3 regions of the Janthinobacterium sp. GMG2 genome follow, and region 2 is predicted to be linked to each of the others. Evidence: predicted binding sites of a transcription regulator. Region 2 holds the regulator's gene; each other region holds the start of a gene.
What was found. The regulator NrdR, encoded in region 2, represses ribonucleotide reductase genes. The targets are predictions, from matches to a motif close to CACNANATNTNGTG.

Region 1 (4,725 bases), on a different contig from region 2:
TGCACGCTTCGCCGCCGCTGAAGACGACGGCATCGACCAGGCCCGTTCTGCGGCGCAGCCAGGTCAGGACGTCCTGCCACGGCATGGCGCCTTCCGGCGTGCGCGCCTGCAAGTGCGGATTGTGGCAATAGCCGCAGCGCCAGGGGCAGCCCTGCACGAACACCACGGCCGCCAGCTTGCCCGGGTAGTCGGTGGCCGAAAAGGGCGTCAGGCCGCCCACTTTCAGTTCAAGCGCCATGGCAGGCGGGCTGGCCCACGCGGGCGCTCGCTTCCGTAAAATACTGGCGCTCGTGGAATTCACCCTGCTTGCCGATGTTGAACGAGGCGACAGGGCGGTGATAGCCCATCACGCGCGTCCAGATTTCGCAGCGCTGGCGTTCCGTATCGAGCAGGGTGATGGCGGGAGTGAAGTCGGGACGTGCGTTCATGGCGTTTCCTTGAGTGGGTGAGCGAGATCGGACTGCTTGCGGGCGATCAGTTCCGCGTCGCAGGTGGGGCAGAATTCATGTTTGCCGGCCAGGTAGCCGTGGCGCGGGCAGATGGAAAACGTGGGCGTGACGGTGATGTAGGGCAGCGAGAAGCGGCTCAGCGCGCGTTTCACCAGCTCGCGGCAGGCGTTGGCATCCGACAGCGCTTCCGTCATGTACAGGTGCAGCACCGTGCCGCCCGTGTACTTGCGCTGCAGCGCGTCCTGCAATTCCAGCGCTTCGAACGGGTCGTCCGTATGGCCGACGGGCAGTTGCGACGAATTCGTGTAGTACGGATTGTCGACCGTGCCCGCCTGCAGGATGGCCGGATAGCGCTTGCGGTCTTCGCGCGCGAAGCGGTAGGTCGTGCCTTCGGCCGGCGTCGCCTCCAGGTTGTACATATGGCCCGTCTCTTCCTGGAACTGCACCATGCGGGCGCGCACGTGGTCGAGCAGACGTCTCGCCAGCGCATGGCCCTCGGCGGACGTGATGTCGTAAGCGTCGCCGCTGAAGTTGCGGATCATCTCGTTGATGCCGTTCACGCCCAGGGTGGAAAAGTGATTGCGCAGGGTGCCCAGGTAGCGTTTCGTGTACGGGAACAGGCCTTGCTGCATCAGTTCTTCGATGGTGCGGCGCTTGATTTCCAGGCTGGTCTTGCCCAGTTCCAGCAGGCGGTCCAGGTCCGCCATCAGCGCTGGCTCGTCGCCGCGCCACAAGTGGCCCAGGCGCGCGCAGTTGATGGTGACCACGCCCAGGGAGCCCGTCTGCTCGGCGGAACCGAACAGGCCATTGCCCCGTTTGAGCAGTTCGCGCAAGTCCAGCTGCAAGCGGCAGCACATGGAACGTATCATGTTCGGCTTGAGTTCCGAATTGATGAAATTCTGGAAGTAGGGCAGGCCGTAGCGGGCCGTCATCTCGAACAGGCGCTCCGCGTTGTCGCTATGCCAGTCGAAATCTTCGGTGATGTTATAGGTCGGGATGGGGAAGGTGAAGACCCGGCCCTTGGCGTCGCCCGCCATCATGATTTCGATATAGGCGCGGTTAATCATGTCCATTTCCACCTGCAGCTCGCCATAGCTGAAGTCCATCTCCTGGCCGGCGATGACGGGAATCTGCTCGCGCAAATCGTCCGGGCAGATCCAGTCAAACGTGAGGTTGGTGAACGGCGTCTGCGTGCCCCAGCGCGATGGCACGTTGAGGTTGAAGATCAGCTCCTGCATGTACTGGCGCACGTCTTCGTAGCGCAGGCTGTCCTTGCGGATGTAGGGCGCCATATAGGTGTCGAAGGAGCTGAACGCCTGCGCGCCGGCCCACTCGTTTTGCAGGGTGCCGAGGAAATTGACAATCTGGCCAATGGCGCTCGACATGTGTTTCGGCGGACCCGATTCGATCTTGCCCGGCACGCCATTCAAGCCTTCGTGCAGCAGGGTGCGCAGCGACCAGCCGGCGCAATAGCCGGCCAGCATGTCGAGGTCGTGGATGTGCAGCGCCGCTTCGCGGTGCGCCGCGCCCACTTCCGGCGGATACACCTGGTCGAGCCAGTAGTTGGCGATGACCTTGCCCGACACGTTGAGTATCAGGCCGCCCAGCGAGTAGCCCTGGTTGGCGTTGGCGTTGACACGCCAGTCGCGCCGGTCCAGGTATTCATTGATGGACGCGGCGACGTCGACCTGGCCGCGTGTGGGGGAAACTGCATTTGTCGTCATGAAACCTCCAATAAACACAACATGCGGTGTTTTTATGGAGATTAATCACTAAATATAGTGGCGTCAAAGGGCGCGTGCAGTTGCGTGACGAATCCTTGATGCAGGTGAAGAAAGCGCGTCAGCGGCTTTTTTTCGCGCGCCCCAGGCGCGGGATGAAGCAGCTCAGGCCAAAGTACATGGCGCCGCAGACGGCGATGCTGGCGACGGAGGCGGGCAGCACGTGCGCCCAGATTTCCCGCGCCGAGAAGGTGCTCCAGCTGGCCACGCGCGCGTCGAACGTGACGTAGTTCGCCAGCAGCCAGTAGACGGCCAGCAGGCCCGTGCAGATGGCGGCCTGGCGCAGCACGGGCATGGCGCGGCGGGCGAAGACGGCTTGCAGGAACAGCAGCAGCACGCCGGCCCAGACGCCCAGCGCCTCGGGCGACAGCACGGAGAGCGTTTCTTCGACATAGCCGTCGGCGGGCGAAGCCCACTGTATTTGCAGCACGGTGAGGAATAGGGTGAGCAGGAATAGCAGCAGCGGTTTGCGGGGCATGGCGGGCAATCGGTGAGGGAGAAAAGTGGGGCATTTTACAGCCAGGTCAAGCAACTTGAACGCGCGCCAGCCATGCATGCATTCCTTCACCTGCGTCAAGGACTGGGCGGTATGGGCGGGGCTATAGTCTGCACCCTGAGCCGATACAGGACTGTGAACACCATGATGCTTGAATCAACCACCGCCACCCGCGTGGCCGGACCGCTGGAACTGGTCTGCCCCGCCGGCAGCCTGCCTGCCTTGAAAGCGGCCATCGACAATGGCGCCGATACCGTCTACCTGGGTTTTCGCGACGCCACCAATGCGCGCAATTTCGCCGGCCTCAATTTCGACGAGAAGGCCATCGCCGAGGGCGTGCGCTACGCCCACCAATATGGACGCAAGGTGCTGCTGGCGCTGAACACCTATCCGCAGCCGCACAACTGGGCCGTCTGGCGCAGCGCCATCGACCGCGCCGCGCAGGCCGGTATCGACGCCATGATCGTGGCCGATCCGGGCCTGATGGCGTATGCAAGCGAGCACCACCCGCAACTGCGTTTGCACCTGTCCGTGCAGGGTTCGGCCACCAACTACGAAGCGATCAATTTTTACCATGAGCACTTCGGCATCGCCCGCGCGGTGCTGCCGCGCGTGCTGTCGATGGCGCAGGTCGAGCAACTGATCGCCAAGACGGAAGTCGAGATCGAGGTCTTCGGCTTCGGCAGCCTGTGCGTGATGGTCGAAGGGCGCTGCGCGCTGTCGTCGTACGCGACGGGCGAGGCGCCGAACACTCACGGCGTGTGCTCGCCGGCGAAATCCGTGCGCTGGCTGGAAACACCGAACGGCCTCGAATCGCGCCTGAACGGCGTGCTGATCGACCGCTATGCCCCAGGCGAAAACGCCAGCTATCCGACCCTGTGCAAGGGACGTTTCGAAGTCAACGACGAAGAGTATTACGCGATCGAGGAGCCGGCCAGCCTGAACACGCTGGCGCTGCTGCCGCAGCTGATCGCCATGGGCGTGCGCGCCGTGAAGATCGAAGGACGCCAGCGCAGCCCCGCCTACGTGGCGCAGGTGACGCGCGTGTGGCGCGAAGCGATCGACGCCTGCCGCGAAGGCAATGCGCGCTACGCCGTCAAGCCGGCCTGGATGGCGTCCATGGACAAGCTGGCCGAGGGCCAGCAGCACACCTTGGGTGCCTACCATAGATCTTGGAAATAAAGGATGAACATGCTGAAGCTTTCTTTGGGCCCCTTGCTCTACTACTGGCCGCGCGCCACCGTTTTCGAGTTTTACCAGCAGATCGCCACCACGGCCGTCGATATCGTGTACCTGGGCGAAACCGTCTGCTCGCGCCGGCACGAGGTGCGCCTGGCCGACTGGCTCGATATCGCCGACATGCTGGCCGCCGCCGGCAAGGAAGTGGTGTTGTCGACGCAGGCGCTGATCGAGGCGGGTGCTGAACTGGCGACCCTGCGCCGCATCACGGGCAATGGCCGCTACGGCGTCGAGGCCAACGACATGGGCGCTGTGCACTGCATGGAAAAGGGCACGCCCTTCGTCGCCGGTCCCCATCTGAACCTGTTCAATGGCCCCAGCCTGCAATTGCTGGCGCGCCTCGGGGCGCGGCGCTGGGTGATGCCGCTGGAAATGGGACAGACGGCGCTGGCCGAGATGCAGCGCCAGAAACCGGAAGGGCTGGAGACGGAGGTATTCGCCTACGGCCGCATGCCGCTGGCGTTTTCCGCGCGCTGCTTCACGGCGCGCAACCGCAACCTGCCGAAGGACGATTGCGGCTACAGCTGCCTGGAAGAGCCGGACGGCCTGCTGCTGCGCACGCGCGACGAAGTGCCGTTCCTCGTGTTGAATGGCACGCAGACGCAGTCGGCGCTCGTCTACAACCTGGTGCGCGAACTCGACGCCATGCGCGACATGGGCGTGTCGGTGGCGCGCATCAGCCCGCAAGCCATGCACACGGAACAAGTCATCGCCATCTTCGACCGCGCGCGCCGCGGCCAGGTCAGCGGCATCGGCGCCC
Region 2 (4,725 bases):
GCGTTGCTGTCCCAGTTTACGTACGCCGTCTGACGCACGGCGCGGGCGATGGTGTCGAGTGCATAGCGGCCGTTATCGTCCAAGCGCGCGCTGGCGGACTGGTCGCCATAGCTGCCGCTGGCCGCCAGCAGCACGCTACTGGCCGCCAGCATCAGCAGCGCGCCCAGCGACAGGGCCACCAGCAATTCGACGAGGCTCATGCCGCGATGCCGATACAGGACTTCGTTCATGCGCCGCCTCCGCCCAGCTGGAATGCCAGCCTGGGCAACGACTCGCCTGCCGCATTCACGGCAGGCGAGCCATCGGGCAGGCGGCCGCGCCAGCCCAGCTTGATAACGATGGGCGCGCCCTTGCCGCCGCTGCACGCCCACTGCAAGCCTTGGGCGGCGGCATCCCACGCGGAAGTGTCGCGGCAGATATGCAGGCGCGCGCCGGGCAAGGCCGCATGCAGCCGCTGCTTCCATTCGGCGATATCGAATTGCGCCAGTTCGGCCGCGCTGCAGACAGTGGCGCCGAAGCAGTCAGGCGCACCGCCGCCCGCTTCAGCGTCGTCCGCCGCCGCGTAGGCCACGTTCAGGTAGGGATTGCCAGCATCGGGGCCATTCATGAGCACGCTGTTCGCGCGCATGCGTTCGGCCATGCCGGCAGCCAGTTGCACGCCCGCCGACAATAGCCCCGACTCATGGCGCGCGCGCAGCGAGTGCAGTTGCAGGATGCTGGCGCCCAGCAGACCCAGCGCCAACAGCAGCAGCGACACCAGCACCTCGACGAGGCTGCTGCCCCCCACAGGAAACATAGTGCGACCGCTATTGCGCATGCGCTACTCCCTTCCGCAGCAAGAGTCGCAGGAACAGGCGGCCCAGCTACAAGATAGGCGTGCGCAAAAAACCGGGTCTGCGCTGGCGCAAACAGCACGGCGATAAGTCGAGAAGAACAGCGTTGGGATTGATCAGACCGCTTGCCAGGCAAACCTTGGCGTGGTGAAAACGGAGCGCATAAGCAGCCCCGCCTTCACTAAGGTGAACAAGAAGCCGAAGGTCAGGGCTTGCGCGCCTGCCCCACTTCGGCAATCGCATCCTGGAACTCGGCCAGGTCCTCGAAATTCTTGTAGACGGAGGCGAAACGGATGTAGGCGATCTTGTCCAGGCGCTTGAGTTCCTGCATGACGAGTTCGCCGATATAGCCGGAATCGACTTCGCGCAGGCCGCTGGTCAGCAGTTTTTCCTGGATGGACGCGATGGCCGTATCCACGGAGGCGGCCGCAACGGGACGCTTGCGCAAGGCCAGCATCAAACTGCCGCGCAACTTATCCGCAGCGAACTCCGTCCGGCTGCCATTCTTTTTGACGACGGCCGGCATGATAAGTTCAATGCGCTCGTACGTGGTAAAACGCTTGTCGCATTTGCCGCAGCGGCGGCGGCGCCGAATGGCATCCCCTTCCTCCGATACGCGCGTATCGAGAACCTGGGTGTCGCCGTGCTGGCAAAATGGACATTTCATGGGCTGGTTACAACTTTATAGTAATAATTACGGGAAATCGCCGTCCTTGTGCAAAGGGCGCCCGAATCACTCCGGGCGCCCTTGGGCACGAAGGAATGTGTCATACAGAATCTTACTCCGTATGACACATTCTGGACAAATTATTATGCGGCGTACACAGGGTGCGCGTCGGCCAGGACTTTCACGGCCGCTTTCACGCGCTCGATGGTGGCGGCGTCATGCGGATTGTCCAGCACGTCGGCGATCAGGTTGCCCACTTCTTCCGCTTGCGCTTCCTTGAAACCGCGCGTCGTCATCGCCGGGCTGCCCAGGCGGATGCCCGAGGTGACGAATGGTTTTTGCGGGTCGTTCGGGATGCCGTTCTTGTTGCAGGTGATGTGCGCGGAACCGAGGATGGCTTCGGCTTCCTTGCCCGTCAGGTTCTTGGCGCGCAGGTCGACCAGCATGACGTGCGATTCGGTGCCACCGGAAACGATGCGCAGGCCGCGCTTGATCAGGGTTTTCGCCAGCACGTCGGCGTTCTTGATCACTTGCTTCTGGTATTCGACGAATTCAGGGCTCAGCGCTTCCTTGAAAGCGACGGCCTTGCCGGCGATCACGTGCATCAGCGGGCCGCCCTGGATGCCAGGGAAGATGGCCGAGTTGATGGCTTTTTCGTGTTCGGCCTTCATCAGGATGATGCCGCCGCGCGGGCCGCGCAACGATTTGTGCGTGGTCGAGGTGACGAAGTCGGCGAACGGCACCGGGTTCGGGTACAGGCCGGCGGCGATCAGGCCGGCGTAGTGGGCCATGTCGACCATGAAGTAGGCGCCAACTTCCTTGGCGATCTTGCTGAAGCGTTCGAAGTCGATCTTTTTCGAGAACGCGGACGCGCCGGCGATGATCAGCTTCGGCTTGCGTTCGCGGGCCAGGCGCTCCATTGCCTCGTAGTCGATGTCTTCTTCCGCCGTCAAACCGTAGGAGACGACGTCAAACCATTTGCCGGACATGTTCAGCGGCATGCCGTGGGTCAGGTGGCCGCCTTCGGCCAGCGACATACCCATGATCAGGTCGCCTGGTTTCAACATGGCAAAGAACACGCCCTGGTTCGCTTGCGAGCCGGAGTTCGGCTGCACGTTCGCGCATTCGGCGCCGAACAGCTGTTTGACACGGTCGATGGCCAGTTGCTCGGCCACGTCGACGTATTCGCAGCCGCCGTAGTAGCGCTTGCCTGGATAGCCTTCGGCGTACTTATTCGTCAGCTGCGAGCCTTGCGCTTCCATTACGGCTGGCGACGTGTAGTTCTCCGACGCGATCAGTTCGATATGATCGTGCTGGCGCGTGTTCTCTTTTTGAATGACGGCGAACAATTCAGGATCGACGTTGGCGAGGGTGTGATCTTTTGCAAACATGTAAAAACTCCAAGTATGAGGGTGCTTGTACTGGCAGATTGGATCGAATGAGGGGAGCCGGCGTTAAGTGAATAACAACATTGGACAGGCAGCCTCTTCGTGCTTTTCCATAGTGGCTACCCAGGCGAACGGCTGATGAAAAATCTCACGTTTCCCGGTGGGTGCCCACCTTTCGCCGGATTGCCGATCGCCACTCATGGAGATCGCCCGACTTTTCGCCAGTCACGTGAGACGTAATGGAATGCAAATTGTAAGTTAAGTGCCCAAATTGAGCAAGGAATGCAAGCGTGCGGCTATAATCGCCGCCCGGGCAGCGCCGGCCCATCGTCTTAAGCTGGATGTAAACTTTGCTCAGGCATGTAAGCGTATGTTACGGGGCTTGCCATTGCAGCCCTCCGTTTTACAATGCTGCGGTGCAACTTATATGCAGCTTTTGCATGGCTTTCCAGCAAGCGCCCACAGTCACAAGAAGAAAAATCGCGTAAAATGTTGCTCAATCTCACTACTGGCGCAATAAACATGCCTTCAGTCTTTACCTGGAACGTACGTGTCTACTATGAAGACACCGACGCCGGCGGCATCGTCTATTACGCTAACTACCTGAAATTCTTCGAGCGAGCGCGCACCGAATGGCTGCGCGCCATCGACGTGGGCCAGCAGGAATTGCTGGAACAGCACGACGCAATGTTCGTTGTCAAAAGCGTCAACGCCGACTATCATGCGCCAGCCAGGCTCGATGACACGGTAAGATTAACCTTAAACATAGAAAAAATGGGGCGCGCCTCCATCGTTTTCCTGCAACAAGCCTGGTGCGGCGACCGCCTGCTCAACACGGCCCGCGTCAAGATCGGCTGCGTCGATTCGGCACTGCGTCCGCGCGCCGTGCCTGATGCAGTCGCGGCCCGCATGCGCGCCGCCTGAGCCCTACCCGCCACCCCCGGACAATTCACCCAACAGACTGCCAGCCAATGAACGTTACACAAGATCTTTCTTTCCTCGCGCTCATCTCCAATGCCCATTTGATCGTGCAACTGATCATGGCCCTGCTGCTGCTGATTTCCCTGACCAGCTGGACCTACATTTTCCGCAAGATGTTTGCCGTGCGTCAGGCGCGCAAGCAAACCATCGAATTCGAACGCAGCTTCTGGGCCGGCGGCAACCTGCATGCGCTGCACCAGAACGCCAGCGGCAACCGCGACCAGAGCGGCGCGCTGGCCCGCATCTTCGACGCCGGCATGGGCGAATTCATCAAGGGCAAGGCTTCCTACGGTTCGCGTGAAGCGCTGGACGTCGGCGCCGTGCTCGACGGCGCACGCCGCGCCATGCGCGCCGCCTTCCAGCGCGAAATGGACGTGCTCGAATCGCACCTGGCCTTCCTCGCTTCCGTCGGTTCCGTCTCGCCATACATCGGCCTGCTCGGTACCGTCTGGGGCATCATGAACGCCTTCCGCGGCCTGGCCAACGTGCAGCAAGCCACCCTGGCCGCCGTCGCGCCCGGCATTGCCGAAGCGCTGATCGCCACCGCCATCGGCCTGTTCGCCGCGATTCCCGCCGTCGTCGCCTACAACCGTTTTTCGCATGACATCGACCGCCTGGCGATCCGCTTCGAGAGCTTCGTCGAGGAATTCTCCAACATCTTGCAGCGCCAGTCGCGCTAAGAGGGAGCAGCGTCCATGGGTTCCTCATTCAATAGCGGCGGCATGCGCGGCGGCCGTGGCCGCAAGTTCAAGTCCGAGATCAACGTCGTGCCGTACATCGACGTGATGCTGGTGCTGCTGATCATTTTCATGGTGATGCCGTCGTCGAACAATCCCAGCGTGGTGAACTTGCCCAA
Region 3 (4,725 bases), on a different contig from region 2:
ACGGAACCGAGGTTGCAGACGGCGATTTCGTCAGGACCCGTGTTCAGCGTGATTTCCGTGCACAGGTTCGAGCTGTGGACGACGCCGACGTGCGACTGCGGGCTGCGGATGTTGCAAGGATCCTTGAACGTGATCCATGGGTGGCCCGTTTCAAACAGCATCGACAGCATCTTGCGCCACAGGTCCAGCGCGGCGATCTTTTTGAAGACGCGGATTTCGCCGGCGGCGGCCTTGGCTTCGTAGCCCAGGTAAGCCTGTTCAAAGGCCTTGCCGACCTTGTCGTGCAGGTCTGGCGTGTCCGATGGCGAGAACAGGGTCCAGTCGCCTTTTTCCATGACGCGCTTCATGAACATGTCGGGAATCCAGTTCGCCGTGTTCATGTCGTGGGTGCGGCGGCGGTCGTCGCCCGTGTTCTTGCGCAGGTCGAGGAATTCCTCGATGTCCATGTGCCAGGTTTCCAGGTAGGCGCAGACGGCGCCCTTGCGTTTGCCGCCCTGGTTGACTGCCACGGCCGTGTCGTTGACCACTTTCAGGAACGGTACCACGCCTTGCGACTTGCCGTTGGTGCCCTTGATGTGGGCGCCCAGGGCGCGCACTGGCGTCCAGTCGTTGCCCAGGCCGCCGGCAAACTTGGCCAGCAGCGCATTGTCCTTGATGGCGTCGTAGATGCCTTCCAGGTCATCGGAGACGGTGCTCAGGTAGCACGACGACAGCTGCGAGCGCAGGGTGCCCGAATTGAACAGGGTCGGCGTCGAGCTCATGAAGTCGAACGAGGACAGCAGGCTGTAGAACTCGATGGCGCGCGCTTCGCGGTCCGCTTCGTTCAGCGCAAGGCCCATGGCCACGCGCATGTAGAACGCTTGCGGCATTTCGATGCGCACGTCCTGGATGTGCAGGAAGTAGCGGTCATACAGGGTTTGCAGGCCGATGTAGCCGAACTGCAAGTCGCGGTCGGCGACGATGGCTTTCGCCAGGCGCTCCAGGTCGAAACTGGCGAGTACCGGGTTCAGCAGCTCGGCGGCGATACCCTTGGCAATGTATTGCGGGAAATACGTCAGGTATTCGGCGGCAGCGGCCGCTTGCGGCACTTCCTTGCCGAACACTTCCTTGCGCACCGTGTGTAGCAGGATGCGGGCCGTGACCTGGCTGTAGGCCGGATCTTTTTCCATCAGCGCGCGCGCCGCCAGGATGGCCGACTTGTGCAGCTCTTCGACAGGCACGCCGTCGTACAGGTTTTTCACGGTTTCAGCCAGGATGGCGTCGGCATCGACGTGCTTTTCCAGGCCGGCGCAGGCGGCATTGATCAGGTCGCGCACTTCCTGCATGTCCAGCAGGCGGCGCACGCCGTTGTCGGTGACGTTCAGCTGGGGCGCGGTCACTTGCGCGGACGCGCCTTGCGCTTCCTTCTGCAGGCGGCGCTCTTCCATGTGCTTGGCGCGGTACAGCACGTAGGCACGCGCCACGTCGTGCTCGCCCGAACGCATCAGCGACAGTTCCACCTGGTCTTGCACGTCTTCGATATGGAAGGTGCCGCCGCCCGGATGGCGGCGCACCAGCGCGGCGACGACGCCGTCGGTCAGCTGTTCCACCAGTTCGCGGATGCGTGCCGAGGCTGCGCCCTGGCCGCCGTTAACGGCCAAAAACGCCTTGGTCATGGCGATGGCGATCTTCGAAGGCTCAAATGCCACCACCGCACCGTTGCGGCGGATGATGCGATAGTCGCCCAATGCCGCGCCCGTGCTCGCCACGCTGTTGGCCGCGCCTGGCGCTGGCGATACTGGCGTTGGATGGATGGAAATATCTTGTGGTGATTGCATTGAAGCTCCCGTTGTCAGCTAAAGTCAGCCTGCAGTTTTGCTGCCGCGTGTGTTGTTGAATAGAACGCCCGATGGTCAGGGTTTCTTCAGGTATTTGTTGCTAAATAGTAAATTCTTAATGCATAAAACAGAGTCAGAAGCCATATCGCCACACCGTACTGCCCGGCTGGCGCGAAACACGATCAAGGGTGATAAACCGCCAGTTCCAGTGCTTTATCAGCAATCCGGGTAGCTTTGACAATAATTCTGAAAACGTCTGTGATGGCACTAGATATAGTCTTTACATCCAACTTCTGCACTAATTGTAGTACCCATCGGAGGGTGATGCAATAGTTTTCCGGCATCCGCCGGCGTAATTTTTTGTATTTTCATATACGATTTCGGTTGACTTTTCAGGGTGTGGATGGAAAGCCCAATCCCCGCGAAGTAAGCGCTAACGCAGGCTGCCCGTGCAAGGTTTCCAGCCAGCATTTTTGATAAAAATGCCAGTCAAAAAACGGCCCCGGATCCGTCTTCCTCCCCGGCGCGATATGCTCGTGGCCGCGCACTTGCGACAGTCCGTAGCGCGCCACCAGCGCCGCCGTCAGCGCCGCCAGCACATGGTATTGCCACCGCTGGAAGGGCACATCGTCCGCGCCTTCCATTTCGATACCGATGGAATAGCCATTGCACTGCGGGCGTCCTTCGAACATGGACGCGCCCGCATGCCAGGCACGTTGATCAGTAGAAACATATTGCAGCAGCGCACCATCGCGCCGCACAAAAAAGTGCGCCGACACCTGCAAGCCACGCAGGTCGGCGAAAGAAGGATGGGCATTATAATCTACCCGGCCCGTAAACAAGTCCGACACATGCGGCCCGCCAAATTGGCCGCCCGGCAAGCTGATGTTATGGATCACCAGCAAGTCGACTTGTGCACCGTCCGGGCGCGCATCGTGGTGCGGCGAGTCATAGCGCAGCGCGCCGTCGCACCAGCCGTCTTCATCTATCGTCCATACGCTCATCAAGTAAAGCTTCCTGTATCGTCAATTTCTGCATGCGGTAACGCAACTGGCGCACGCTCAAGCCCAGCTGGCCCGCCGCCCGTGCGCGGTGGTAGCGCGCCTGCACCAGCGCCAGCATGATCATGTCGCGCTCGGCCTGGCGCAAATACACGTCGAGCGGCAGGACGGGGGCCACGCCATGCGCCGCCATGCCGGGCAGGCACAGTTGCCGTTCCGGCAAGGCCGGCAATGCCGGCGCCGCCCGCAAAGGCATAGTACCCGCCGTGGATGGCAAGGCCAGCCCGTCGAGCGCGATCACGCCGCCGTCGGCAAACGCCAGCGCCCGCTCCAGCACGTTTTCCAGTTCGCGCACATTGCCGGGAAACGCATACGCACCCAGGGCCGCCAGCACCGGCGGCGCCAGGCTCACGGTCCGGCGTGGCGACAGGCGCGCGAGGATCACCTCACATAATACCTGCAGATCGCCGCGCCGCTCGCGCAGCGGCGGCAACGCCAGCTCGATCACGTTGAGCCGGTAAAACAGGTCCTGGCGGAACGTGCCGGCGGCCACGCCGCGCGCCAGGCCATGCTGGCTCGCGCACAGGATGCGCACGTCGACGGCTTCGTCATTACTGCCGCCCAGCTTGCGCACGCGGCGCTCCTGCAGCACGCGCAACAGCTTTACCTGCATGGCCAGCGGCAGGTCGTCGACTTCATCGAGCAACAGGCTGCCGCCATGGGCCGCCTGGAACAAACCCTGGCGTTCGTGCCGCGCGCCCGTATAAGCGCCCGGGCGGCAGCCGAAGAATTCCGCTTCCATCAGCGCTTCGGGAATGGCGCCGCAGTTGACGGCGATAAACGGGAAGCTGGCGCGCGCGCCCTGGGCATGGATGGCGCGCGCCGCCAGTTCCTTGCCCGTGCCCGATTCGCCGCGGATGGCCACCGGCGCGCCACAGCGGGCGATGCGGCCGATCTGCGCGCGCAGCGCCTGCATGGGCAGCGAGTTGCCGCTCAGTTGCGGCGCCGGCGGCATGCCGGTGGCGGTCACGGTATCCGGACCAGGATTGGGACGGGACATGGAAGCGCGCCTTTCCGCAATGGCGGCGGCGAACCGCCTCATGCAGATGCTACGCCGGACGGAGGCCGGAGGACGTTACGATACGGATGAGCAACGCGAGCGCACCTGCGGGCCTGCCCTTACAACGTGGCGTGCGCGTGGCTGCAGTAATCGTGGCCCTTGGCCTGCACATTTTCGGAGGCCGGGTAGTACACGCCGCAGTGGGCGCAGCACAGCATCAGCTCGGCATCAGGCAATTCCTGCGGCCGGCCGGGCGGCGCAAACGGGTTCGGCTGCTGTTGTTGCTGCGCGCGGGCGCGCTGCTGCATGCCACGGATCTTGCTGCGGATCGCAAACAGCACCAGGAACACCAGCGCCAGCCAGAATAAAACACGTGTCATGCGAATCCTCGGTGTAAAACCACTTCCAGTACAAAACGGCTGCCGACATAGGCCAGCAGCAAGGTGGCGAAACCGGCCAGGGTAAAGCTCAGGGCCGTCTTGCCGCGCCAGCCGCGAAAGCGCCGGCCTGCCAGCAGCGAGGCAAACAGCAGCCACGACAGCATGGTAAACACGGATTTGTGATCCCAGTTGAGCGCCTTGCCAAACAGTTGTTCGGAAAACACGATGCCCGACAGTACGGTCAGGCTGAGCAAAATAAAACCCAGGCCGATCATGCGGAACAGCAGCTTTTCCATCGTCAGCAGGGCTGGCAGCTGGTCCAGCGCCGTGCCGATGAAGCCGCGGCTTTCGCTGCGCGTATGCAGACGCGATTCCTGCAGCGCCATCAGCACGGCGTGAAAGGCGGCAATCGTCAGGGTGCTGTAGGCGAGCACGGCCACGGCAATATGCCAGCCGAAGACGGCCGA

Region 1: a site for NrdR is predicted at 2,220-2,233, ahead of SKZ59_RS19405 (ribonucleoside triphosphate reductase). Genes of this name have one in related genera too.
Region 3: a site for NrdR is predicted at 2,083-2,096, ahead of SKZ59_RS02255 (ribonucleoside-diphosphate reductase subunit alpha). Genes of this name have one in related genera too.

Annotation. Positions count from the first base shown of each region.
Region 1 is NZ_JAXAWA010000005.1:207,860-212,584, forward strand. Features, by position in the region: gene SKZ59_RS19395 (anaerobic ribonucleoside-triphosphate reductase activating protein) at 1-238, opposite strand, end outside; gene nrdD (anaerobic ribonucleoside-triphosphate reductase) at 228-428, opposite strand; gene SKZ59_RS19405 (ribonucleoside triphosphate reductase) at 425-2,173, opposite strand; gene SKZ59_RS19410 (hypothetical protein) at 2,292-2,708, opposite strand; gene ubiU (ubiquinone anaerobic biosynthesis protein UbiU) at 2,871-3,908, shown strand; gene ubiV (ubiquinone anaerobic biosynthesis protein UbiV) at 3,918-4,725, shown strand, end outside.
Region 2 is NZ_JAXAWA010000008.1:78,384-83,108, reverse strand. Features, by position in the region: gene SKZ59_RS24220 (PilW family protein) at 1-230, opposite strand, end outside; gene pilV (type IV pilus modification protein PilV) at 227-817, opposite strand; gene nrdR (transcriptional regulator NrdR) at 1,039-1,500, opposite strand; gene glyA (serine hydroxymethyltransferase) at 1,644-2,891, opposite strand; ZMP/ZTP riboswitch at 3,003-3,127, opposite strand; gene ybgC (tol-pal system-associated acyl-CoA thioesterase) at 3,411-3,812, shown strand; gene tolQ (protein TolQ) at 3,860-4,549, shown strand; gene SKZ59_RS24190 (ExbD/TolR family protein) at 4,565-4,725, shown strand, end outside.
Region 3 is NZ_JAXAWA010000001.1:504,613-509,337, reverse strand. Features, by position in the region: gene SKZ59_RS02255 (ribonucleoside-diphosphate reductase subunit alpha) at 1-1,817, opposite strand, end outside; gene ampD (1,6-anhydro-N-acetylmuramyl-L-alanine amidase AmpD) at 2,210-2,821, opposite strand; gene SKZ59_RS02245 (sigma-54 interaction domain-containing protein) at 2,799-3,878, opposite strand; gene SKZ59_RS02240 (PP0621 family protein) at 3,998-4,258, opposite strand; gene SKZ59_RS02235 (inner membrane protein YpjD) at 4,255-4,725, opposite strand, start outside.